Regions from separate parts of the Pectobacterium parmentieri genome, predicted to be linked through region 2. Evidence: predicted binding sites of a transcription regulator. Region 2 holds the regulator's gene; each other region holds the start of a gene.
The links. Region 2 encodes PurR, which represses purine synthesis genes. Its sites were predicted from a motif close to CANGCAAACGTTTGCNTG; they were not measured.
Positions count from the first base shown of each region.

Region 1: a site for PurR is predicted at 1,460-1,477, ahead of A8F97_RS18980 (nucleobase:cation symporter-2 family protein). Genes of this name have one in related genera too.
Region 3: a site for PurR is predicted at 1,956-1,973, ahead of purT (formate-dependent phosphoribosylglycinamide formyltransferase). Genes of this name have one in related genera too.

Region 1 is NZ_CP015749.1:4,185,866-4,189,149, reverse strand. Features, by position in the region: gene recG (ATP-dependent DNA helicase RecG) at 1-1,368, shown strand, start outside; gene A8F97_RS18980 (nucleobase:cation symporter-2 family protein) at 1,535-2,923, shown strand; gene A8F97_RS18975 (AsmA family protein) at 3,081-3,284, shown strand, end outside.
Region 2 is NZ_CP015749.1:1,198,517-1,201,800, forward strand. Features, by position in the region: gene cfa (cyclopropane fatty acyl phospholipid synthase) at 1-846, opposite strand, end outside; gene purR (HTH-type transcriptional repressor PurR) at 1,164-2,189, opposite strand; gene cydH (cytochrome bd-I oxidase subunit CydH) at 2,581-2,670, shown strand; gene A8F97_RS05340 (C40 family peptidase) at 2,761-3,284, opposite strand, start outside.
Region 3 is NZ_CP015749.1:1,844,826-1,848,109, reverse strand. Features, by position in the region: gene A8F97_RS08290 (bifunctional 4-hydroxy-2-oxoglutarate aldolase/2-dehydro-3-deoxy-phosphogluconate aldolase) at 1-640, shown strand, start outside; gene purT (formate-dependent phosphoribosylglycinamide formyltransferase) at 735-1,913, opposite strand; gene A8F97_RS08280 (S9 family peptidase) at 2,114-3,284, shown strand, end outside.

The DNA.
Region 1 (3,284 bases), 2.0 Mb from region 2:
GTGCGGGCAGGGGAACAGCGACATAAAGCGTCACCCCTACCGACGAAGGACAGTCTGAAACAGCAACTGCTCGCAGCCCTACCGTTCACACCTACGCAGGCGCAAGATCGTGTCGTAGCTGAGATTGAAACGGATATGGCGAAAGATTTTCCGATGATGCGTCTGGTACAAGGCGATGTGGGGTCAGGGAAAACGCTGGTCGCCGCATTGGCCGCATTACGTGCCATTGCCAGCGGCAAACAGGTCGCGCTGATGGCACCAACAGAGCTATTGGCCGAGCAGCATGCCCATAATTTCCGTCAGTGGTTCGAACCATTAGGGCTTGAAGTCGGCTGGCTGGCTGGCAAACAAAAAGGAAAAGCGCGTCAGGCACAGCAGGATGCCATCGCCAACGGTCAGGTTTCCATGGTTGTCGGGACACACGCTATTTTTCAGCAACAGGTGAAATTTAACGGGCTGGCATTAGTGATCATTGACGAACAGCATCGCTTTGGCGTTCATCAACGCCTGGCGCTGTGGGAAAAAGGCGAAGAGCAGGGTTTTCATCCCCATCAATTGATTATGACCGCCACACCGATCCCCCGCACGCTGGCGATGACGGCCTATGCCGATCTGGATACCTCTGTTATTGATGAGCTGCCACCAGGCAGAACCCCTGTCACCACCGTCGCTATACCGGACTCACGCCGTAGCGACATCATCGAACGGGTGAATAGCGCCTGTCAGCAGGAAGGTCGGCAGGCTTACTGGGTCTGTACGCTGATTGAGGAATCTGACCTCTTGGAAGCGCAGGCAGCAGAGGCTACCAGTGAAGAGCTAAAGGCTGCTTTGCCAAATCTTAAGGTTGGATTGGTTCATGGCCGCATGAAAGCACAAGAAAAACAGGCAGTAATGCAGGCTTTCAAACAGGGTGAACTGCAACTGCTGGTGGCGACAACCGTTATCGAGGTGGGTGTCGATGTACCCAATGCCAGCCTGATGATCATTGAGAACCCGGAGCGTCTGGGTCTGGCGCAACTGCACCAATTGCGCGGGCGCGTCGGGCGTGGAGCGGTGGCCTCTCACTGCGTACTACTCTATAAAACACCGATGAGCAAAACCGCACAAAAACGGCTCCAGGTACTCCGCGACAGCAATGACGGCTTTGTCATTGCTCAGCGCGATCTGGAAATTCGCGGGCCGGGCGAATTATTAGGTACGCGGCAAACGGGTAATGCCGAGTTCAAAGTAGCCGATCTCCTGCGCGATCGGGATTTGATTCCGCAGGTACACCGCGTTGCTCGCCATCTGCATGAGCACTATCCTGATCATGCCATCGCGCTAATCGAACGCTGGCTACCCGAGCGAGCGCGCTACACCAACGCCTAATCGCAGCAGCGCATTCTTCATTTCCGTCAACAGTATCCTCTTAAATAATAAGGTCTTGCTCATAAGACAAAATTCATATCGAAAAGATGAGTTAGCAAACGTTTGCTTTCAACCAAGAGATCATTAAAATGCGCTCTTTGTCGTTTCAGGAACGCCAACTTACATCATGACTACCACCACGGAAACGTCCCAAACAGAAGCCGCTGCCGCCCCTCAGCGCAGTGAACTCATCTACCGTCTTGAAGACAGGCCGCCGCTGCCGCAAACGCTGTTTGCCGCCAGCCAGCATCTGCTTGCCATGTTTGTTGCGGTGATTACTCCCGCACTATTGATCTGTCAGGCGTTAGGTTTACCCGCTGATGATACGCAGCGCATCATCAGCATGTCGCTTTTCGCTTCCGGCCTGGCTTCTATTCTACAAATTAAAACTTGGGGCGCTGTCGGTTCTGGTCTGCTGTCTATTCAGGGCACCAGCTTTAACTTCGTGACGCCGCTGATTATGGGTGGGCTGGCGCTAAAGAACGGTGGCGCGGATGTTCCAACGATGATGGCGGCACTGTTCGGTACGTTGATGGTTGCTTCCTTCACCGAAATCATTCTTTCACGCTTCCTGCATTTAACCCGCCGTATCATTACCCCGCTGGTTTCCGGCATTGTGGTGATGATCATTGGTCTGTCGCTGATTCAGGTCGGCCTAACCTCCATCGGTGGCGGCTATGCCGCAATGGGTAATAACACCTTCGGCGCGCCCAAGAACTTGTTATTAGCAGGTGTGGTATTGCTAGTTATCATCCTGCTTAACCGCCAGCGTAACCCTTACCTGCGCGTTGCATCGCTGGTGATTGCCATGGCGGTAGGTTATCTGGGTGCCTGGTTGATGGGAATGCTGCCGGAAAGCGCGCCTGCGCCACACGATACGGTCATCATGGTGCCCACGCCGCTACATTATGGTTTAGGCTTTGACTGGAATCTGTTAATCCCGCTGATGCTGGTCTTCATGGTGACATCGTTAGAAACCATCGGTGACATCACCGCGACTTCCGACGTTTCAGAGCAGCCGGTCAGAGGCCCGCTGTACATGAAACGCCTGAAAGGCGGCGTGCTGGCAAACGGCCTGAATTCGTGCCTTTCTGCCGTATTCAATACCTTCCCTAACTCGTGCTTCGGTCAGAATAACGGCGTCATCCAGCTTACCGGCGTTGCCAGCCGCTATGTGGGCTTCGTGGTTTCGCTGATGTTGATCGCGCTAGGACTGTTCCCTGCCGTCAGCGGATTTGTGCAGCATATTCCAGAGCCCGTTCTGGGCGGCGCCACTATCGTGATGTTTGGTACGATCGCCGCCTCTGGTGTGCGCATTGTATCCCGTGAGCCGCTGAACCGCCGCGCGATCATGATTATTGCACTGTCACTGGCTGTCGGTCTTGGCGTATCACAACAGCCATTGATTCTGCAATTCGCACCGGATTGGATTAAGACATTGCTGTCTTCCGGTATTGCCGCTGGCGGTATTACCGCAATCGTGCTGAATATGGTCTTCCCACACGAAGAAAAATAGCGCCAGCACGCAATAATTTCTGTTCAGTTCATGTAAAAGCGAGCGGTGATGCAACACCGCTCGCTTTTTACTGTCTGTAACAGCATTACCTATTGAGCCTTCAGGGAAATTGCGGCATAAGAACAGTTCTCCCTGACGATTGGCATGGACTGACACGATGAAATTTATCGGGAAATTATTGCTGACCCTACTGCTGATAGCCTTTTTAGCGCTGGTGGTCGTATATGTATTGCTGCAAACCAGTTGGGCGGCAGGCTGGGTGAGTAATTGGGTAAACCAGAATACCGACTACCAGTTGTCACTGGGAAAAATTAATCATGACTGGTCAACCGTCGATCATATTCAACTCACCGACGTCAGT
Region 2 (3,284 bases):
CATCCAGGGATCGTTACTATAAGAGGCCGTTTTGTTGCCCCCGATGGTATGTAACAGGAACAACCCATCTGGCTTTAGATTACGCCGCACGACGCTAAAGTAGTTGTCATAGTTGCGCGGCCCGACATGCTCAAACATGCCTACCGATACTGCGCGGTCAAATTGCCGATCGAGATCGCGGTAATCCTGTAACGCAATGATGACATCCAGCCCCTGACAGCGCTGTTGTGCCAGCGTCTGCTGTTCCCTGGAAATGGTGATGCCATACACGGAAACACCGTAGCGACGTGCCGCGAACTCAGCAAGCCCGCCCCAGCCGCAGCCGATATCCAGCAGAGACATGCCGGGCTTGAGCTGAAGTTTTTCGCAAATCAGGGTGAGCTTATCTTCCTGCGCGCATTCCAACGTTTGCGCTTGTTTCCAGTAAGCGCAGGAATATTGCATGTAAGGATCCAGCATCAGGGCAAAAAGGTCATTACCCAAATCGTAATGCCGTTCGCCGACCACTCGGGCGCGTCGGTGGGATTGTAAATTCGTGACGCGAGCGGCGGCGATCCTCATAAGATCGCGCAGACGGCGGGGGAGTGTATTCTTTAGCCCGGCGCGTAGGACGAGATGGAAAAAGATATCCAGCCGTTCACACTCCCACCATCCGTCCATATAGCTTTCACCTAATCCCAGCGAACCTTTTTGCAAGACGCGTTTAAAAAAATCAGGGTGGTTGACGCAGATATCAAAAGGGCGGGGGCCGTTAATGGCGATATCCGCCGTGGCTAACCTGTCTTGCATGATGTTGAACCAGGGCGAGGTATGGCTACGCTGTTCTTTTGCATAAGGTGTACCCATGATGTCTCCTAAATTTTTCACGTGTGAAAGTATGGAAAAACATACCTGGACAGCACTTACCGCAGCCGATGTATCGGCTGTCACCAGAGAAAAATGAAGAAGACATTTGCACATAAGCAGGTGGTTATCTGCCCATTGGCAAAAAACGCGTATCCGCTTACTTACGTGCGGCTATCGCTATTTGGGGTGTTATCAGTGAAAGTGAAACGCAGTTTTCAGTTTAAATCTGCTTCAGCCAACGTACAAGAAAATTGGCTGAAGCTGACAAGGGAAGCAGGCAGGAATTAAGAAAATCGGTCTATGTTGGATCGCCGAGGTTAGCGGCGATAATCGCGGAACGGGCCGTCGGCAACCGAGCGGCGTTCAATCAGCGTCGGATGCACTTCAATGACGTGTGCATCTTCGCGCTTGCTGGTAATCCGATCCAGCAACATAGAGAAGGCGGATTGGCCCAGACGCTCTTTCGGCTGATGGATGGTAGTCAGTGCCGGTGTAAAGAAACGCGCGTGACGCACATTGTCATAACCGATCACCGAAATGTCCTGTGGTACACGTAACCCCAATTCGTCTGCCGCACAAATGGCACCCATCGCCATGATGTCGCCACCACAGAATACGGCGGTGGGTCGCTGTTTTTGCGCGAGAATCTGATGCATGGCTTTATAACCGGATTCCGGTTCAAAATCGCCCCGCACGACCCATTCATCGCGCACGGTGATGTCGGCTTCCTTCAGGGCTTTTAAAAAGCCAAGGTAGCGCCCGTTCCCCGTGTTGCGCTCTTGTATCCCTGGGATGGCACCGATATCCCGATGGCCGCGTTCAATCAGATAGCGACCCGCCATATAGCCGCCTTCAAAGGCGTTATCGATGATGGTATCGGTGAAATCGCTGTGCATCTGCCCCCAGTCCATGACGACCATGGGAATGCTGCGATAATCTTCCAACATGCCCAAGAGTTCTGGCGGGTATTCGGCACACATGACCAGCAGGCCGTCGACGCGTTTTTGCGCCAGCATCGAGAGATAAGCGCGCTGTTTACCGATGTCGTTATGAGAATTACACAGCACCAGCGTGTAACCTTTGGCATAACAACTGTTTTCGACTGCTTCAATGATCTCAGCGAAATAGGGTGCTTCGCTGGATGTGGCCAGCAAGCCGATAGATTTAGTGTGATTAACTTTGAGGCTGCGGGCGACGGCGCTGGGCGAATAGTGCAATTCCTTGATTGCTGCCCTGACGGCTGCCTTAGTCTCTTCGGCGACGAAACGTGTTTTATTGATCACGTGCGATACGGTTGTGGTGGAAACGCCAGCACGTTTTGCCACATCTTTAATCGTTGCCATCTAAAAATGACTCCTGAACTTACCTGTTACAGACGTAAGTATATTGTTAATCGTTTGCCTACGTTTAAAGTTCTTCTTCTAAGCTAAAAAACAGGATTTCAGAAGGAGAGTGCCGAATGTTATACCGAAGGGATCTGGCTTGACGTTTTTCGACTGATACGCAGCGCTTTCATAAACAGCGGATTGTGTCCGATTTATCATGAAAGTGAAAGGGCTAATTTATACTATTAGTGACGCATTCGTCGGAGATTTTTCGCTAGAATTATGAAAGAATCATAATAACCCTATTATTTGTCGCCTTAACTGCCTAAGCAGATTCGGCTGTGAAGGGGGCGTCTTTTTTTTCAGATGAAGTTTCAGATGAAATTTGTTTGCTAATAAGGAGTGGTTTATGGATACAGATCTGAAGATGTCTTTGCTGACAACCGTCGGCTCGTTGGCTGTGATCATCGCGTTTAGTTTCATTGCGGTGTTGAACTAATCCTTCAGTGCTTTTGCGCGGGTTAGGTATTCAGACAGGTTTATGGCGAATAAACGTGTCTGAATACGCTTCTGTTCGACGAATCGTCTCTTAACGAATCGTCTGTGGTGTCACTACGCGACGCGCTCCAACATAGTGCTCCTGCCAATAATCTTCACTTAGCTTGCTGATACGAATATCTGAACCTGTACGCGGTGACTGGATAAATTTGCCTTCCCCCAGATAAACCCCGACGTGATCGGCCGCACCACGATTATTGATGCGGAAGAAGACCAGATCGCCACTTTCCAGATCACTCTTTTTAATCGGCGCGGCATCACGCAGATGGTACATTTCGTTTGCGGTGCGTGGGATTTGGATCTTAACGACATCTTTATACGCGTAATAGACCAGTCCGCTACAGTCGAATCCGGTAAAAGGAGATGAACCGCCCCAGTGGTAAGGTTTACCGATCTGGCTCATCAACTTATTCATTGCTGTCGTTTTGGCGTGCTGATAGCGTTTTTTATGTGCCGCACTCAGCGTCATCCCTTTTTCTGTGGTTGGTGGCTCTTTATCCACTTTCCCTTTGAGCGTGGCCTTCTTCAACCCGGTTTTGACTCTGGTCTGTGCGA
Region 3 (3,284 bases), 650 kb from region 2:
GAAAAACTGGAAGACGAGCGCGGAACAGATTTTGACAACGGGTCCCGTTGTTCCTGTGATTGTGGTCAACAAACTGGAACACGCGGTGCCGATGGCAAAAGCGTTAGTCGCGGGCGGCGTTCGCGTTCTGGAGCTGACATTGCGTACCGACTGTGCTATCGACGCGATCCGTGCGATTGCGAAAGAAGTACCAGAAGCCATCGTGGGTGCGGGTACGGTGACAAACCCTGAGCAACTGGCTGCGGTGGTTGAAGCCGGTGCGCAGTTTGCCATTAGTCCGGGCCTGACCGAGCCGCTGTTGAAAGCAGCATCGGCAGGTAATATCCCGTTGATTCCAGGTATCAGCACCGTATCTGAGCTGATGTTGGGTATGGATTACGGCTTGCGTGAGTTCAAATTCTTCCCTGCAGAAGCTAACGGCGGCGTGAAAGCGCTTCAGGCGATCGCCGGTCCATTCGCTCATATTCGTTTCTGCCCGACAGGCGGTATTACGCCGAATAACTACCGTGATTACCTGGCGCTGAAAAGCGTGCTGTGTGTTGGTGGTTCCTGGTTGGTGCCGAACGATGCGCTGGAAAGCGGTGATTACGCACGTATTACTGAATTGGCGCGTGAAGCGGTTGCTGGTGCAAAAGCTTAAGTTTGCCGGTTACTGAATGACGAAGGCCACTCACTGCGAGTGGCCTTTTTTATGCCCGGTTTTCTGTGCGTCGTCCAATCAGAAACCGTAGATATTAGCCGCTGACTTTTACGCCAGCCGCGACACGCTTGGCGATTTCAACAGCATCGTCTGTCGTTGTTGCACTGGCTAATGCAACACCCATACGGCGTTTGCCGCTGATGTCTGGTTTACCAAACAGGCGAATTTGTGTATGAGGGAGGAGCGTGCTTTCTAGACCCTGATAACACACGTTGTCGCTCTCAAGCTCAGGCAAAATTACGGCAGAAGCCGATGCACCGTACTGTCGAACCACGCCAATTGGCAGCCCAAGGAAAGCGCGAACGTGCAGGGCAAACTCGGACAGATCCTGAGAAATCATCGTCACCATGCCGGTATCGTGTGGGCGAGGAGAGACTTCACTGAAAATAACTTCATCACCGCAGACGAACAGCTCAACGCCGAACAGACCATAGCCACCGAGCGCTTTTACGACATCGCTGGCCATCTTTTGTGCGCGATCCAGTGCCAGTTCACTCATCTGCTGCGGCTGCCAGGATTCGCGATAGTCACCATCTTCTTGTCGATGGCCGATTGGTGCACAGAAATGAATGCCGTCAACCGCATGGATGGTGAGCAGGGTGATCTCAAAATCAAAATTAACCAACCCTTCAACGATGACGCGCCCGCCGCCTGCACGGCCACCCTGTTGGGCATAGCTCCATGCCTGCTCTAACTGCTCTGCGGAGCGAATCAGGCTTTGCCCTTTGCCGGATGAACTCATGACCGGCTTAACAATGCAGGGATAGCCAATTGCCTCTACTGCCTGATAAAAGCGCTCTTCGCTGTCGGCAAAACGGTAGGTGGATGTCGGAACGCCGAGTGTTTCGGCAGCCAGACGACGGATGCCTTCACGGTTCATCGTCAGGCGTGTCGCTTCAGCACAAGGGACAACGTGGTGACCCTGTTTTTCCAGCGCCACCAGCATGTCGGTAGCGATGGCTTCAATTTCCGGCACGATATAATCAGGGCGTTCGGCTTCAACCAACGCTTTTAATGCGTCGCCATCCAACATATTGATGACGTGACTACGATGTGCAATCTGCATCGCAGGGGCATCGGCATAGCGATCGACCGCAATCACTTCGATTCCCAGGCGCTGACACTCAATCGCCACTTCTTTGCCTAATTCACCGGAGCCAAGCAGCATCACTCGTGTGGCATCCGCACGCAGGGCGGTTCCAATCGTTAACATAACCTTATACCTGATCGGGTTGTGAAAAATGGCCGCAGTATAAACGAAAACGTTTGCGTGCGCATTAAAGAGGAGATGCTCTGGAATGCGTTACGCAAAAGCGCACCAAGAGACAAGGACGTGGCTTGGCATTGTAGGGCAATCGTGCCACTCTTCTTGCAGAGTGAAATTTTTATGTCAAGACAACGAGATCCGATGCGATGAAGACCCCGCAAGCTGAAAAAAAGCCCCACACGATAAGCACACATGGCGATACGCGTGTCGACAACTATTACTGGTTGCGTGATGACCAGCGTACCGATCCGCAGGTGTTGTCCTATCTGGAACAGGAAAATGCCTACAGTGAAGCCATCATGGCGCCTCACGCTGCACGTAAACGGTCGCTGTATGACGAAATGGTTAAACGTATTCCGTCGACGGACATGTCGGTACCGTATGTTAGAAAGGGTTATCGCTACCAAAGTCGCTATGAGCCGGGCAAAGAGTACGCTACCTATCTGCGTCAGCCTGAGCAGGCAACAGAAGTATGGGAAACGCTATTGGATGGGAATCAACGTGCGGAGGGGCATGAATTTTATAGTCTCGGCGCGCTTGAGATTAGCCCGAACAATACGCTATTGGCCCTCTCGGAGGATTTTTTATCTCGCCGGCAGTACACGCTGCGTTTTCGCGATCTGAACAGCGGCGAATGGCTACCGGATGTGATCGAAAATGTGACCGCAGGTGCGGAATGGTCGGCAGACTCGACGATGCTGTACTACGTGCGTAAACATGCACAAACGCTATTGCCGTATCAGGTCTATCGTCACCGCCTTGGGAGCGATCCAGCACAAGATGAACTGGTATATGAAGAGAAAGACGATACCTATTATGTCAGTCTGAGCAAAACGACATCAGAGCACTACATCACTATTTATCTCAGCAGCACTACGACGACCGAGGTGTTATTACTCGATGCGACGCTCCCAGAGGCGGTGCCGCAGGTCGGCATTCCACGTCGGAAAGATCATGAATATGGTATTGATCACTATCAGGGGCGGTTTTACCTGCGCTCTAACCGAGAAGGGAAAAATTTCGGTCTCTACCATTCGGATAAACCTGATGAACAAACGCTGGAAACGCTAATTGCTCCACGTGAACACCGCGTTCTGGAAGGTTTCGAACTATTCCGTGATTGGCTGGTAGTCGAAGAGAGGGAACGCGGTTTAACCAGCTTGCGCCAGATTCACTGGCATACGCAGGAAGAAAAAGCAATCACTTTTAATGATGCGAGCTATGTGGCATGGCTATCGTACAACCCTACGCCAGAAACGGCATTGCTGCGTTATGGCTATTCATCAATGACAACGCCCAGCACGCTGTATGAATTGA